Regions from separate parts of the Specibacter sp. AOP5-B1-6 genome, predicted to be linked through region 3. Evidence: predicted binding sites of a transcription regulator. Region 3 holds the regulator's gene; each other region holds the start of a gene.
The links. Region 3 encodes Rex, which represses fermentation and respiration genes when NADH is low (regulators of the CRP and FNR family bind a similar motif). Its sites were predicted from a motif close to CTTGTGAANNNNTTCACAAG; they were not measured.

Region 1: a site for Rex is predicted at 2,421-2,440, ahead of araB (ribulokinase). Genes of this name have one in related genera too.
Region 2: a site for Rex is predicted at 3,324-3,343, ahead of ACT3TS_RS11800 (glyceraldehyde-3-phosphate dehydrogenase). Genes of this name have one in related genera too.

What each region holds. Positions count from the first base shown of each region.
Region 1 is NZ_JBQSVT010000043.1:13,038-18,357, forward strand. Features, by position in the region: gene ACT3TS_RS16555 (L-ribulose-5-phosphate 4-epimerase) at 1-684, opposite strand, end outside; gene araB (ribulokinase) at 681-2,363, opposite strand; gene ACT3TS_RS16565 (LacI family DNA-binding transcriptional regulator) at 2,740-3,777, opposite strand; partial or broken gene ACT3TS_RS16570 (aldose epimerase family protein) at 3,910-4,299, shown strand; gene ACT3TS_RS16575 (aldose epimerase family protein) at 4,328-4,879, shown strand; gene ACT3TS_RS16580 (glyoxalase superfamily protein) at 4,908-5,285, opposite strand.
Region 2 is NZ_JBQSVT010000020.1:58,500-63,819, reverse strand. Features, by position in the region: RNA gene rnpB (RNase P RNA component class A) at 263-644, opposite strand; gene ACT3TS_RS11815 (ArsR/SmtB family transcription factor) at 803-1,141, shown strand; gene ACT3TS_RS11810 (SRPBCC family protein) at 1,134-1,436, shown strand; gene ACT3TS_RS11805 (hypothetical protein) at 1,433-1,573, shown strand; gene ACT3TS_RS11800 (glyceraldehyde-3-phosphate dehydrogenase) at 1,754-3,244, opposite strand; gene ACT3TS_RS11795 (YaaA family protein) at 3,489-4,253, shown strand; gene ACT3TS_RS11790 (VOC family protein) at 4,404-4,775, opposite strand; gene ACT3TS_RS11785 (zinc ribbon domain-containing protein) at 4,808-5,320, opposite strand, start outside.
Region 3 is NZ_JBQSVT010000003.1:5,390-10,709, forward strand. Features, by position in the region: gene ACT3TS_RS02090 (YceI family protein) at 1-530, shown strand, start outside; gene ACT3TS_RS02095 (hypothetical protein) at 1,043-1,474, shown strand; gene ACT3TS_RS02100 (hypothetical protein) at 1,705-2,415, shown strand; gene ACT3TS_RS02105 (redox-sensing transcriptional repressor Rex) at 2,525-3,283, opposite strand; gene ACT3TS_RS02110 (glutaredoxin family protein) at 3,458-3,832, opposite strand; gene ACT3TS_RS02115 (HAD family hydrolase) at 4,011-4,823, shown strand; gene ACT3TS_RS02120 (30S ribosomal protein bS22) at 4,979-5,077, opposite strand; gene ACT3TS_RS02125 (helix-turn-helix domain-containing protein) at 5,192-5,320, opposite strand, start outside.

The sequences.
Region 1 (5,320 bases), on a different contig from region 3:
TCCATAGACGTTTTGGTAGCGCTGGTGCAGGCTGTCGATGTGGGTGCTGTCGATGGGGATCATGGGACCCAGCTCGCGGGCAAAATGCACCGTGCGGGCAACTTCCTCGCACAGCACGGCGGCCTTCACCGCGGCCTTGGCCGTGGCGCCGATGGTGAAGGGTCCGTGGTTTTGCATCAACACGGCTGGCGAGCGGGAGCCCGCCAGCGTCTCGACGATGCCGCGGCCAATGGAGTCGTCCCCGATCAAGGCGAACGGTCCGACGGGGATTTCCCCGCCAAACTCGTCGCCCATCATGGTCAGCACGCACGGGATTGCCTCGCCGCGCACGGCCCAGGCCGTGGCGTAGCTTGAGTGGGTGTGCACGACGCCGCCCACCTCCGGCAGGTGCCTGTACACGTAGGCGTGTGCTGCCGTGTCGGACGACGGCGCCAGCGCAGGGTTGCCCCATCCGCCGTCGACCGGGGTTCCGTGCAGGTCAGTGACAACCATGGATTCGGGGGTGAGTGCGTCATAGTCGATGCCCGAGGGCTTGATGACCATCAGTTCCTCGCCGGGAACCCTGGCAGAGACGTTGCCGGCAGTCCACACCACCAGTTCGTAGCGGACGAGTTCGGCGTGGAGGCGGCACACTTCACTGCGCAGGGATGCGACGGCGGTCATGGTGGCAGCTGACCAGCTCATGCCGTCACCTCCACTGCCACCTTGTGGGCCCTGCGGGCGATCGCCTTGAGCCGGTGCATGACGTCGTTGGTGCCGCGGCCAAAGTAGTCATGCAGGAGGCGGTATTCGGCAAAAAGCTCGTTGTAGGCGGCGACGTTTTCCGGGATGGGGCTGACAACTGCGCGGTTCACGCTGCCCATGGCTTCGGAGGCGGCCATGATGTCGGGATAGCGGCCCGCCGCGACTGCTGCATGGATGGCGGATCCCAAGGCGGGGCCCTGGCTTGATCCGATGGTGGACAGCGGCAGGTTCAGCACGTCGGCATAAATTTGCATGAGCAGCTGGTTCTTCATGAGCCCGCCGGCCACGATGAATTCCGTGACGGGAACACCAGCGGCGTTGAACGTCTCCACAATGACGCGGGCGCCGAAGGCTGTTGCTTCCAGCAGCGCCCGGTAACCGTCCTCGGGTGTGGTGGCCAGGGTCTGCCCGACAACCACGCCGGAGAGTTCATGGTCAACCAGGACGGATCGGTTCCCACTGTGCCAGTCCAGGGCAACAAGGCCGTGTTCGCCAATGTTTTGCCGCTCGGCAAGTGCGGTCAGGTATTCGTGGATGCCAACACCGCGCTTTGCCGCATGGGCGTGGTAGCTCTCGGGCACCGAGTTCTTGATGAACCAGCCGAAGATGTCGCCGACGCCGCTTTGGCCGGCCTCGTAACCGTACAGGCCCGGGATGATGCCGCCGTCGACGACTCCGCACATGCCTGGCACTTCGCGGAGCTCATCGGAGCTCATGACGTGGCAGGTTGAGGTGCCCATGATGGCCACCATCTGGCCGGGCTGGACGGCCTTTGCCGCCGGTGCCGTGACGTGCGCGTCAACGTTTCCCACGGCGACCGGGATGCCCTCGGGCAGGCCCGTCCAGACTGCGGCTTCGGCGCTGAGCCCGCCGGCAGAATCACCCAGGCTGCCGATCGGGTGGTCAACCTTGTCCGCAACAAAACCGGCAAAATCCGGATTCAACGCCGACAGGAAATCCTTGGACGGGTACCGGCCGTCCTGCAGGATGCCCTTGTAGCCGGCCGTGCAGGCGTTGCGCACGTAGCTGCCTGTCAGTTGCCAGACGATCCAGTCGGCGGCTTCAACCCAGTGGTCCATGGCGGCGTACACCCGGGGTGCTTCCTCCAGCAGCTGCAGCCCCTTGGCAAACTCCCATTCGGAGGAAATCAGTCCGCCGTAGCGCGGCAGCCAGCTTTCCTGGCGTTGCCGGGCCAGCTCGTTGATGCGCTCGGCCTGGGGCTGGGCCGCATGGTGGCGCCACAACTTCACAAAGGCGTGCGGTTCGGCGGCGAACTCCGGCAGTTCGCACAAGGGAGTGCCGTCGGCTGTGGTGGGCACCATGGTGCAGGCGGTGAAGTCCGTGCCGATGCCGACGACGTCGGACGGGTCAATCCCCGCTTGGGTGACGGCCGCTGGCACAGCCTGCTTGAGCACCTGGCGGTAGTCCTCGGGGACCTGCAGCGCCCATTCAGGCGGCAGCCTCTCAGCAGAGCCCGGCAAGGACCGCTCCACCACGGCATGCGGATACTCCACGACGGCGGAGGCAAGCTCGGCCCCGTCGCGAACGCGCACCACCACTGCACGCCCGGACAGGGTGCCGTAATCAATGCCAATTACGTAAGACTCCTGCGTCCCCATGGTTTCCTCTCAGCCGATGCTTCCGGCGCACCATGGGAGGTGGCCAAAAGAAATACACTTGTGAACGCTAACAATACCGTTCCACCTGCCCAAGTCAAGGGGAGTTCATCGATGCGAACAGCAGCTGGCGCATTCCCGTCAGTCCAAGAAAACCGCGAGGGTGCCACCGATATACCTGCTGGTCGGGCTGCAACCAGCTACAATCCCCTAAGATCGCAAGGTCACTGGCCCGCTGTGCGCCATTTTTCGGACTGCAACGCGGAGTTTGTGACTTGGATACGCCGGTCGCCATTTTAGGGATAATTGGGCATGAAATCTGTTAGCGCTAACAACGGCGACGTCGTTTCAGGCCTCTCCACGCTGCAGGCTGCCCCGCCTAACTGCGGGCCAGTGCCACAGGCCTCGGCCCGGTGCTCGCCCGCAGTATCAGGTGGGGTTGAATCCGCACCGAAAACAACGGATCATTGCCGGAAATGCCGTCAAGGATCATCCCAACGCAGCGGCGTCCCAGTTCGGCAAAGTCCTGCCGGACGGTCGTCAGCGGCGGGAAATAAAAACCAGACTCGGGGCTGTCATCAAAACCAACAACGGACAGATCGCGGGGCAGCCGCAAATTGCGCTCATACGCGGCCCGGATCACGCCAAGGGACATCTGGTCATTGGCGGCAAAGACGGCGGAGCATTCGCTGTTGTCCAACAGCTGTTCCCCGGCACCGTAGCCGGACTCGGCGCTCCAGTCCCCCACCAGCAGGGGGCCCGGCTCCAGACCGGCACCGGCCAGGGCTGCTTCCCAGCCGCGGCGCCGGGCCTGGGCGTCAAGCCAGTCGGCCGGGCCCATGATGTGGGCAATCTTGCGGTGTCCCTGATCAATCAGGTGCTGGGTTGCCAGCCATCCGCCACGCTGCTGGTCGACGCCAACGCTTTGCACCCCGGCCGCACCAATGTCACCGATGGCAACGAGCGGAACGCCCGGGTTCAGTCGTTCAATGGTGCGCACAATTTCTTCCTGCGGGGCAATGACCACGAGCGCGTCGACTTGATGTGCCAGGTGGTATTCCACCGTCTCGTTGATGGCCTTCTCGCTCACATCCGGCAGCCCAACGGTGTTGACGGCATAGCCGGCTGTGTAAGCGGCTTCCTGGATGCCCAGCAGAATGTGCGCCGGACCGTAATGCTCCATGTTGTGGGCCACCACGCCAAAGGTCTCCGAGCGCCGGGTCACCAGCTGCCGTGCCGCTGTATTGCGCCGGTAACCAAGCTCGGCGATGGCGGCTTCCACCACCGTGCGCGTCTTGGCACTGACATTGGGATGGTTGTTGATCACCCGGGAGACTGTTTGGTGCGACACCCCTGCCCTAGCAGCCACGTCTTCCATGACGGGAGGGCGGTCGTTCGACGAAACGTGGTCAGTCATTGTCAGCCTGTTCTCCGGCACTGCCCGGCATGGTTGACGCCGGGGAATCGGCCCCGGCGCTGTCTCCAAACTTTAAAATCATTCGTGCTACAACCGTAAGACACTCACACTCATTCTCGCAGAGGAAAACGCATGTCAACCATTTCCAGCCATCCCGCGTCAGGTGTCCAGTTCACCCTTGAATCAGGCCGCTACCGCGCCGTAATCGCGTCGGTGGGCGCCACGCTGCGCTCGCTCACGCACAACGGGCGCAACCTTGTGGTGCCGTTTGCAGCCGGGGAGCTCCGTCCCGGTTACCGGGGAGCCAATCTTGTTCCCTGGCCCAACCGCATCGCCGACGGCGCCTACACCTTCAATGGCGACAATGAGCAGCTGGGCATCAACGAGACTGACCGCATGACGGCCCTCCACGGCCTGGTGCTCTGGAACGAGTGGAAACTGCTGGAACAGGCACCGTCGGGCGTCGTCCTTGGCACCGTGCTCGAACCGCAGGCCGGGTACCCGCACCGGCTGGATGTCCAGGTGGCGTACACACTCAGCGACGCAGGCCTTGACTGGCACATTTCGGCGCGCAATGTGGGCGGGCCCCGGCACCAAGCCGGCACCCTACGGTGTTGCCCCGCACCCCTACCTGGTCGCAGGAAGCGGACCCGTGGATCAGTGGACGCTGGAGCTGCCGGCCGCACAGGTTCTGGGTGTCACCGCCGACAGGCTGCTGCCCACCACGCTTGCCACCGTCGACAACCACGACGGCGGCCGCCTCGACTTCCAGCAGCCACGGGCCCTGGGCAGCACCGAGATCGACCATGCCTACACAGGTCTGGCGCCGGCCCGGGACACTGCCGAGAAGGAGGGCGGCGACGACGTTGAAGTGCGGCTGCTCTCCGCCGAAGGGACCGGCGTCCTCATGCGCTGGAACCCTGCCGTCCTGCCATGGGTGCAGATCCACACGGCCGACCGTCCCGAACCCCACCTGAACCGGATCGGCCTGGCCGTGGAGCCCATGAGCTGCCCGCCCGACGTCTTCAACTCAGGCCACGACCTTGTCGTTCTTGCCCACGGCGAGCGCCACGACGCACACTGGCTCATTGCAGCGCTCTAACCAGCGTGCCCGCAACGATCCCGCAGGATCAGCCGTTGGGGCGGTTCGGCAGGTATTGCAGCGCCCACTTGTTGCCGTCGGGGTCGGCGAAGTACACAAAGTGGCCCCAAGCCTGGACGTCAACGTCGCTGACATCCACGCCGTTGGCCGCCAGCTGGTCGTGGGCTGCCTGAATGTCGCTGACCACCACCTGGATCATGGGCGCCGTGCCCGGTGCGGCGTCGGTCAGCCCTTCGCCGATGCAGATGGAGCAGGCCGAGCCGGGCGGGGTCAGCTGCACAAAGCGGATCCCACCGCCGGGCCGCTCATCGAAGTCGGCGTTGAAGCCCACCTTGTTCACATAAAAATCCTTGGCCCTGTCCACGTCGGAGACAGGCACAAATACAAGTTCCAATTTCCAGTCCATGCCGGACACGCTACGCTGTAGCCCCGCCCAGCAAC
Region 2 (5,320 bases), on a different contig from region 3:
GCTGGGAAGCCGCCTCCTCGAACTGCGACCCGTTGGAGGCCGTGCATCGCACACACTCCACCAAGCCAAACTCGAAGCGCTCAACCAAGCGTGGCCGGAGTGGGCGGGGTGAAATAGTCAGGGAGTTTTCAGGGAGTTCCGTCACGGTCCCACCCAGTCATTGCCTGTCAAACACGGCGAAGATGCAATCCACGGGGCCGCGCCAATTCAACGTTCTGAGCGCTTTACTCCTGCAGAACTGCACGGAATATGAGACTTATGTTGGATAGGGCAGCCGATACGCCGGGTTTTGTCATCCGCCGAGGTTGCCCGCGGCGGAGAGGCAACCATCCATCTACGAACGCCGTTGCCGACGCCCTCTAGCAGCCTACCCAGGCACTCGGGCGAACAGCCCTCAAACATGCCCTGTCTGGCCTTGCTCCGGGCGGGGTTTACCGAGCTTCCCCAGTCACCTGGGGAACTGGTGGTCTCTTACACCACCGTTTCACCCTTACCCGCTCCAGCCTTTCAGCCGTGCGGGCGGTCTACTTTCTGTGGCACTTTCCTGCGGGTTGCCCCGAGTGGGTGTTACCCACCACCCTGTCCTGTGGAGCCCGGACGTTCCTCGAGCCACTTGCGTGACTCGCGGTTGCCTAGCTGCCCTATCCAGTGAACAAGTCTACCGTCTCGCCAGGCAATGTTCGACGACGGGCCCAACGCCCACGCTTTGGTCCCGGACGCGGTCCCGGACTCGAAAAAGATGTCGCAAAAAATCGGTCATTTAACCTAGCGGTTAATTAGCCAACAGGTTTATTATCAGTTCATGGAAACCGACGAGCTCAGCAGGACCTTTTCGGCACTGGCTGATCCAACCAGGCGCGCAATCCTTGCGATGCTTTCGCGTGGCGAGGCCACCGTCAAAGACATTGCGGCACCGTTCGCCATGAGCCTGCCCGCCATCTCCAAGCACCTCCAGGTGCTCGAGAAGGCGGAATTGATTGCCCGCGGGCGCAACGCCCAGTGGCGGCCGGCGCGGTTGAATGCCGCCGCGCTCGCCCCTGCGGCCGACTGGATCGACGACTACCGCCGATTCTGGGACCAAAGCTTCGATGCTTTGGAGCAACACCTCACACAAGAAATGAAAGGCAAGAGCAATGGTTGAAACAACAGGCTCCACCGTCACCCGGATATTTTCCGTGCCGCCCGAGTCAGTCTTCGACGCCTGGGTGACGCCGACATCCTTCGCCACCTGGTGGGGCGGGCCCGACATCGTGGTCCCGCTGGAGTCCCTGTCCATGGATGTTCGCGAAGGCGGGCTCTGGAAGGCCACCATGATCCTCGGCAACGGCATGCCCGACTTTCATTGGCGCGGCGAGTATCTCGAGGTCGACCGCCCGAACAAGCTCGTCATGACCATACCGACGAAGCCGGCAGTGACCGCGAGCTGCTCACCGTGATCCTCACCGCGGTCGACGGGGGCACGGAGATGCGCTTCAGCCAGACCGGCGGCCACCTGTCGCCCGAGCAGTACGAGGGCACGACAGCCGGCTGGCAGATCGCCTTCGACGCCCTGGTCGCGTTCCTCACTGCCTAGCGGCGGCCCGCCGGCACTGCGCACTGCGGGAGCGCTCACGGCGGCAGCCGGAACCCAGACAGCGGGAACTGAAGCAGCCAGAACCCAGGCAGCCGGAGAATATAAGGTGCGGTTCGGCGTCGGGCTTTGATGTCCGACGCCGAACCGCACCCTTGGTGCCACGGTCAGGAGGTGTCTGGGTCAGGCCAGCGCTGTGGCCGGCTCGGCAGCCGTTTCCAGGGCCGGGAAGGCGCGCGGGTGAACCCCGGCCATTTCCTCCATGACCCGGACCACCTGGCAGCTGTAGCCAAATTCGTTGTCATACCAAACGTAGAGGACCAGGTGCTTGTCGGAGCTGATGGTGGCCAGGCCGTCAACGATTCCGGCGCGCCGGGAGCCGACGAAGTCGCTGGAGACGACCTCGGGGGAATCGATGAAGTCGATTTGCTTGCGCAGGCCGGAGTGCAGCGAGATGTCGCGCAGGTAGGTGTTGACCTCATCCTTGGTGGTGCCGTTTTCAAGGGTCAGGTTCAAGATCGCCATCGACACGTTGGGGGTGGGGACGCGGATGGAGTTTCCGGACAGCTTACCTTCGAGTTCGGGCAGCGCCTTGGCCACGGCCTTCGCGGCGCCGGTCTCGGTCAGGACCATGTTCAGGGCAGCCGAGCGGCCGCGCCTGTCCCCCTTGTGGAAGTTGTCCGTCAGGTTCTGGTCGTTCGTGAACGAGTGCACCGTCTCAACGTGGCCGTGGACGATGCCGTATCTGTCGTTCAGGACCTTCAGCACCGGGGTGATGGCGTTGGTGGTGCAGGAGGCCGCCGTGACGATCTTGTCTTCCGGCGCGATGGTGCCGTGGTTGATGCCGTGCACAATGTTTTTCAGGGAGCCCTTGCCCGGGGCCGTCAGCAGGACACGGGACACGCCGGTGCTCTTCAGGTGCTGGGAGAGTCCTTCCTCGTCGCGCCAGCGGCCGGTGTTGTCGACCACCAGGGCGTCGTGGATGCCGAAGCCGGTGTAGTCGATGGTGGCCGGGCTGTCCGAGTAGATAACCTGGATGGCGATGCCGTTGGCCTGGATGATGTTGCGTTCCTGGTCCACCGTGATCGTGCCATTGAAGGGGCCGTGGACGGAGTCGCGGCGCAGCAGGCTGGCACGCTTGGTCAGGTCCATGTCGCCGCCCCTGCGCACCACAATGGCGCGCAGGCGCAGTCCGTGGCCGCCGCCGGAGTGTTCAATGAGGATGCGGGCCAGCAGGCGCCCGATGCGTCCGAAACCGTACAGGACCACGTCGGTGCTGGTGCGTTCGTCGGCACCGAAACGGTCGACGACGTCGGCCAGTTCCGTGCGGAGGAACGCCTCAAGGCTGGTCCCGCCCGAGGCCTTGAAGCCTGCGTTGAGCCGGGCCAGGTCAAGCGAAGCGGCACCCAGTTCCAGGGTGACGAGCGCCTGCAGCAGCGGCAGGGTTTCTTCCACCGGCAGTTCCACCTCGTCGATCTGGCGGGCAAAGCGGTGGGCCTTGAGCAGGCTGATGACTGATTGGTTGATCAGCGAGCGGCCGTGAATGTTGGTCAGGACATTGTTTTCCCGGTACAGCTTGCCAATGAGCGGAATCATCGCTTCCGCCATGGTTTCCCGTCCGATCCAGGAATCCAGGACGGCGTCGCTGTTGTTTGCCACGAGTTCTTGCACCACGTAATTATCCTCTTCCAGCTCAAAACACCCTTGGTTCAAGCCTCTCAAGTCTGACAGCGCACGCATGTTACCGGCGAGTTAGGTGAGACGGTTCACTAGACCGGTCCACAGCCTCGCGCACCCCACCTCCTGCCCCGCCCACCCCGAAACGCTCTCGCAGCAATGGGGCGATATTCCGAAACGCTCTCGCAGCAATGCGATCCTGCGTGCATTAGGGGATCGGCCGACCGGCTAAGCTCGAACGGTGCTGATTTTGCTTCCCCCCTCTGAAGGTAAGACCCCTGCCGACGCTGGCGCCCCCGTCGACCTCGCCGAACTGAGCTTTCCCGAGCTGACCTCGGCCAGGCAGGATGTCGCAGCAGCCTTGGCCGCCGTGTCCGGGGAAGACGACGCCTTGACCCGGCTGGGCGTGGGCTCCTCGCTGCTCCATGAAGTCATTCGGAACACCCGCCTGGCCCATGAGCCGGCAGCGCCGGCGCACAGCATTTACACGGGAGTGCTCTTTGACGCCCTGGGCTACCAAAGCCTGACGGCGGGCCAAAAGCGCAAGGCCGATTCCGCCGTCGTGGTTGTCTCGGGATTGTGGGGTGCCGTTGGTTTCGCGGACAGGATCCCGGCGTACCGGTTGTCGATGGCTGTGGGGCTGCCCGGGTTGGGCAAGTTGGCGAGCTACTGGAAGCCCCTGCTGGCGGCTGCGTTGTCGGGGCCCGCGGAAGGGCAGCTGCTCGTGGATTGCCGCTCCAGCACGTATGCGGCGGCGTGGGTGCCGGATGCCGATCGCACTGTTGCCGTCAACGTTTTTACCGAGCGCGACGGCACCCGCAAGGTGGTCTCACACTTTGCCAAGCACACCCGCGGCGAGCTGGCCCGGCATTTGCTGACCCGCCGCGGCAAGGCTCCCGAGACACCCGCCCAGCTGGCCAGGGCGGCCGGGGAAAAGTGGACGGTGGAGCTCGTGGCTGGCACGGCCCGCAAGGCGCACGCCCTGAACATCATTCTGGCGGACTGACCGCCCCTCCCCCGGAGAAATCCGTAGCGGAGCATCCATGACGCGGATTCCACTTTGCAGTTGTTGGACCATTCTGGCCGATTTTCGTTGATTTTCGTCCAATATCTGCAAACTCGAATTGCGGGCGGGAGTGTGCGGGGCGGGCGGCGGCTAATTTTCGCCGGCCACCAGTTCAACTTCGAAGCCGTCCTGGTTTTCCAGGTAGGCCGCGTAGTGTCCGGGCCCTCCCGCGTACGGGTGCCTGTCGGCAAACATGAGCGTCCACCCGTGGCCCAAGGCGGCGTCGGCCAGGGCATCGACGTTCGACGCCGGACCGGCGGCAAGGGCGAGATGGTTCAGTCCTGCGCGGCGGCGTTCGTGCGGCCCGGCAACATCGGGTCCTGATTCGAGCACAATGTATTCCCCGGCACCCTGCCAGCTGCCGCCATGACCCCATTCGGAAACCAAGGTGTAGCCCAGTTCCTCCAGCAGCCAGCCCAGGCTTTGCTTGGCCCAGCCGTACTCCTGCACCCAAATCTCCAGGTGGTGCAGACGGCCGGGCGCCGTGTGCGGTTTTATCCCCAGTCCTCCGAGCGGACGAGGATGGCGCCGGAGTCCGGGCAGAAGACGATAGTGTCCGGGCTCGCCTTTTTGATGTCGACCAGGTCGCCGGCACTGAGCTGCATGCCGGACCCTTCTGATTTGCCGTGGAACAGGCGGGCTGCGCCCACACCGTATTTCGCCAGCGCCCGGTCGTAGATAGTCATCAGTTCCGGCGCGAAGGTGGCCGCCAGTTCGGCCCGTTCGGCCAGTGTGGCGTCGCGCTCCATTTTCAGGGCACCCAATTTGCTGCGCACCTCGTCAAGGACTTCATCGAGAACCGACTGCATCTGGGCCACGAGATCCCGTTCTGCCTGTGCCTTGGCAGTTGCCTCCTCGAACGCCTCCATGGCCTCCAATTCGGTGTCCTCAAGGTCACCGCGGCGCTTGTTCAGCGACTCGATCTCACTTTGCAGTGCCATCAGGTCCTTTGACAGGCCGGTGCCGCTGTTCAGCTTCGCCTCGTCGCGTTCGATGCGTGCCACTAC
Region 3 (5,320 bases):
GACTTGCCCAGGGCACCTGGAACCTGGACCCCACGCACAGCTCCGCGGGCTTCGTTGTCCGCCACGCAGGCATCTCCAAGGTCCGCGGCCAGTTCACCGAAATTGAGGGCGCACTGACCCTCGGCGAAACCCTGGCCGACTCCGCTGTGACAGCCACCATCCAGGCAGCCAGCTTCAGCTCCGGCGACGCCGGCCGCGACGGCCACGTCAAGAGCGCCGACTTCTTCGACGTCGAGACGTTCCCGACACTGACGTTCGCCTCCTCCGCCGTTTCCGGCGACCAGGAAGACTTTGAACTGACAGGCGAGCTGACCATCCGCGGCATCACCAAGACCGTCACCTTCAAGGGCGAATTCAACGGTGTTGCCGTTGACCCGTTCGGCGCCACCCGCGCAGGCTTCGAAGCCAAGACCATCATCAGCCGCAAGGAATTCGGCCTGACCTGGAACGCAGCCCTGGAAGCCGGCGGCGTGCTGGTTTCCGACAAGGTCACCATCACCCTCGACGTGGCATTCGTGAAGGCAGCATAGCGTTTCCGCAACGCACTGACCCTTCTTGACCGACGGGTTTCAATGCCGGTTCGCACACTGTGGCGGACCGGCATTTTGCTGCCATTTTGCACACCTATACAACCGTTCCGCCCGGGACTAGGGTTCATCGTATGAGCACACCGAATGAGTTCCCAGGTCCCGAGCAGCCCGGCTCGCAGCCATCTCCTCCCGGTTATGGTTCCCAGCCCGATCCAAATGCTCCCCCAAACCACGACGCCGGCCATCAAGGCGGTGCCGGCAGTCAAGGCGGTGCCGCACAACCCCCGCCCGGATACGAACAGTCGGGCGGTCAGCCCCCGGGTTACCAGCAGTCGGGCGGACAGCCCCCGGGCTACCAGCAGCCCCCGGCAGCTTATCCACCGCCGGGCTACCAACAGCCCGGCAACCAGCCTCCGGGCGGGCAGCAGTACCAGCAACCCGGTTATCAACAGCCCGGCGGGCCGCAACCCGCCAACTCCAATTTTGAGTTGCCCAAGGATATGCCCCGTTCAATGCAGGATGTCTTGCCTGTTGGCGGCTTTTCCGGAATGTTCAAGATGGACGGCCTGCCCCAGCTGCTGAAGATCTCCTACATCATCTGGCTGGTGACGGCTGCGATTTGGCTCTTTTTCACTTTCTTCGCCTTCGTCGGTTCGCTCTTCCTCTTAAGCTCGTCATATTTCCGTGGTTCAGGGGTCCGGGGAATTGTGGTCTCCATCATTTCGCTGGTGCTGATCGCTGCGATCGTTGTTTGCGCCATGAAGCTCAAGGAAGGCATGCAGTGGGCCCGGTGGGCACTGTCAGCAGTGGCACTCATCAGCATCGTCCTGCTCATTACCGGCAATGGCGGCAGCGGCTTGTTAAGCGTTGTGGCCGCCGTGTTGATGTGGCTGCCGGAATCCACTGCCTGGCTCAATTCCCGACACAGGGGCGTCAGCCAGTAGCTTCAGCACGCAGTTTCAGTACGCAGCTTTGACGCCGTGCCGCTCTCATTCAACGGGGCAGGTGGTTGTGCTGGAAGAGGTCGCGTAGGGTTTGTATCAAACCCTGCCGCGGCCTTTTTCCATTTCTGGCCGGCGGCCGGCGCACCCGCTCGGCCAGCCCCACCGGCCGGGCACCCGGCAACACTGAACTCGGCCAAGCCCCGCTCGGCCACACTGAAAGAGCAGCTGTCATGACCACCCCCGGTGAAGAACCCGAAGAGCACCCCACCACCCGCCCGGGAAGCTACGGCGAGATCGCCCCAGGCGTGCCACGCTATGGGCAGTACGCACCAGCCGGATGGGAACCGCCCCAGGACGTGAAGGACGCGCAGAAGGGCCTCACTCCCCCGTCAGCCTTGCCGGCGGCGCCGTCTTATCCCGGCTTTCAAGGCCAGCAGCCCGGCCTGCCTGCCGACACCGGAGCACCTTTGGCGCCTCCCAACAGGGTGGTGCTCGCCACCAGGCTGATCATGGCAGCCGGAGTCCTGCAGCTTGTTGCACTCGTTATTTGGGCGTTCGCCATGACAACTCCCGCCGGGCAGGAACTGCTGCGTTCAACAGTCGGACAGGCCATGGACACCAATCCGGAAGCTGCTGCCGCCGTCACCGAACAACAACTGTTCACCACGGTGGCAGCGTTCATGGCGGTGATTCAAGCCATCTGTGTCCTCGGGTACTTTTGGATTGCTGCCAAGCTGCGCCGCGGGAGAAACTGGGCCCGAATCACGGCCCTCGTCCTTGCCATCATCTCGATTGCGCTGGTGCCTGAAGGCGGATCGTATTCGTTTTACTCCGGCGCCCGCATAGTTTTGGGACTGGTTGCCGTGTTCATGCTGTTCAGGTCCCCAGCCAAGGAGTTCTTCCTGGCGCACAAAGCACGACGCGGCACCCAGAAACGCTGACCTGCAGGCTCTGACCGCGGCCCAGTAACCTCCGGGCGCCGGGCACTGGCTGGTTGGGGCAGCGGGCACTGGCTGACCCAGTTGTCGCCTTCTGCCCCGGGCATCGGACTCAGGCGCCGGGCCTGTCCTGTTCCAGGCTGTCCGGTTCCAGTCTGGCCCGTTCCGGGCTGTCCGGTTCCAGCCGGGGCTCCTGCAGGCGCTGGGCGTGATAGGCCAAAATTTGCAGTTCGGTGGCCATGTCCACCTTGCGCAGGTTCACATGCTCCGGCACGGTCAGGGCCACGGGGGCGAAGCTCAGGATGCTGCGGACGCCCGCCGCCACCACCCTGTCGCAAACAGACTGCGCCACGGCTGCCGGCAGTGCCAGGACGACCATGTTGACGCGGGCGGACTTGACCACGTTTTCCAGGTTTGCGACGTCACTGACGCGCAGCCAGCCAATTTCGTTGCCGATGATCATCTGGTCGGCGTCAAGCAGGGCCACGACGTCAAAGCCCCGTGATTCAAATCCAGCGTAACGGGCCAGTGCACGGCCCAGGTTGCCGGCACCAACAATGGCGACGCGCCATTCGTGGGTCAATCCGAGTGCCTGGGCAATTTTGCGACTCAGGTTCGCCACGTCATACCCAACACCGCGGGTCCCGTAAGAGCCAAGGTAGGAAAGGTCCTTGCGAACATTTGCCGACCCCACTCCAGCCGACTCGGCAAGTGCCTCGGACGACACGCTCTCGGTGCCCTCGGTCAGCAGGGCATTGAGCGTACGAAGATACAGCGTCAGCCGCGAGACCGTTGCAGGCGGCAGCCGCCGGGCCGGCTCCGCCGTCGGTTCTTCCGGGGTCTGCGCTGAGGTCAAGGCTTCACTCCACATTCTCAAACTATGGCCGGGTCCAGATGCTGAACATGTGTCAGCAAGGTCCGCAGCGGCCTGCAACCACTGTATGGCGTGGCCCGTCCACAGCCAAAAGCAAGGACCCGCCTTGGTTGCGTGTGCGCCTGCCCGGACACGGGCATGGTGGCCGCGCTGCGACAGCGCTGCGGGAGACTACTGTCCGGCCAGTGCACGGCCGAGAACGCTGCGCAGCCGGTTCGGGTCGATGTGCCAAAAGTCCCGCTGGACGCCATCGACAAGCACGACGGGCACTTCCTCCCCGAATCGTGCTGACAGTTCGGGGTCGTCGTCAATGGAGACCTCGCTCCAGGACATGCCAAGTGCTCCCGCGACTTCCGTGACGACAGCTCGTGCGTCATCGCACAGGTGGCAGCCGGCCCGGGTGACCAGCTCCAGGAGCGGCTCGCCGGCGCCCGTCTTGGGGCCGGCGGCTCCGTCGGCAGGGCTTTCGGCAGGGTCGGCGGGTGCGGCGGGTGCGGCGGGTGCGGCGGTGTTGCGTGTGACCGGGTTGTTGGCAGCAGGTTCCATGACTACAACGGTACCCAGTGGCGGCACCGGGTGACGCATGCCCGTGTGTCACGGCGGCAGGCGAGGCATGCCGGGCCTTGAGCCGGCCCCACACAGCAAATGAAAGTTTCACCACAGTTAACCGCTGCGGCAGGTGGCGGAACGGGCACGCCGGGACTGGATTGACTAGACTCGTCCCATGCCCGACGTGACTACCAACAGTGCCGAGGCCGCCTCGACCACTGAGCAGCACCAGGGTGAGGCTGCTTTCTTCGATGTGGACAACACGTTGATGAAGGGCGCCAGCTTGTTCCATGTGGCCCGCAAAATGTATCAAAAGCACGCCTTTACCCTGCAGGATGTTGCGGGCTTCGCGTGGAAGCAAACCAAATTCATCATGCGCGGCGAGAACATGAATGATGTTCATTCTGTCCAGGACTCTGCGCAAAAACTGGCCGCCGGAATCAGCGCGGATTTTGTCCGTGAACTTGGCGAAGAAGTCTACGACGAGATGATCGAATCCAAGATCTGGCCCGGCACGAAGGCGCTGACACAAGAGCACCTGAAATCCGGCCGTCAAGTGTGGCTCGTGACGGCGACCCCGGTGGAAGTGGCGGGCGTCATTGCCGCCCGGCTCAACCTCACAGGCGCACTGGGCACCGTTGCCGAGGTTGAAGACGGCGTCTACACGGGCCGCCTCGTGGGTGAAATCCTGCATGGGTCGGCCAAGGGCCGTGCAGTTCGCGCGCTGGCCGAAAGTGAGGGTTTGGACCTTTCCCGCAGCTGGGCCTACAGCGATTCCTACAATGACATCCCACTGCTCACGGCGGTGGGCAATCCGGTGGCCATCAACCCGGACGCCAAGCTGCGCAAGCATGCGCGGGACAACAACTGGCCCATCTACGATTACCGTTCCGGGCGCCGCGCCGCCACCGTGGGCCTGAAGGCAGCCACAGGTGCGGGCGTGGTCTACGGACTGTGGAAGGGCATCGCCATGGTGCGCAAACGCTAACCACCCAGCGCAAGGCGACCCCAGCGTGGCCCACGGCGTGGGCGGGCACTGCGCTGGCGGGCGGGGCACCCGCTGGACGACCCGGCGTCGTGCCTGGGCATAAAAAACACCCGCACACCTCTACGGTGAACGGGCATTTTTGCGAAGAAGAAGCTTTACTTCTTGTTGCGACGCTGGTGACGCGTCTTGCGAAGCTGCTTACGGTGCTTCTTCTTGGACATCCGCTTGCGGCGCTTCTTAACTACTGAACCCATGAAAGTTCCTCACAAACTGCATAGAACAACCTCGGATGAGGCCGTAAACGATTAGGTTGACCGATCGCAGGAATCGGTCAAAGCCGAAAATGGATCTTTCCTAGGGTACCGCCTTTACCCTGTATGCGCCGAACCGGCGGGCCCATGCGTCTCTGTGCCATCCACCACGGCAGAGCGCAGGAAGCTTTCGACGGCGTTGGCCGGCACCCGATATGACCGGCCAAAACGGACGGCGGGCAGTTC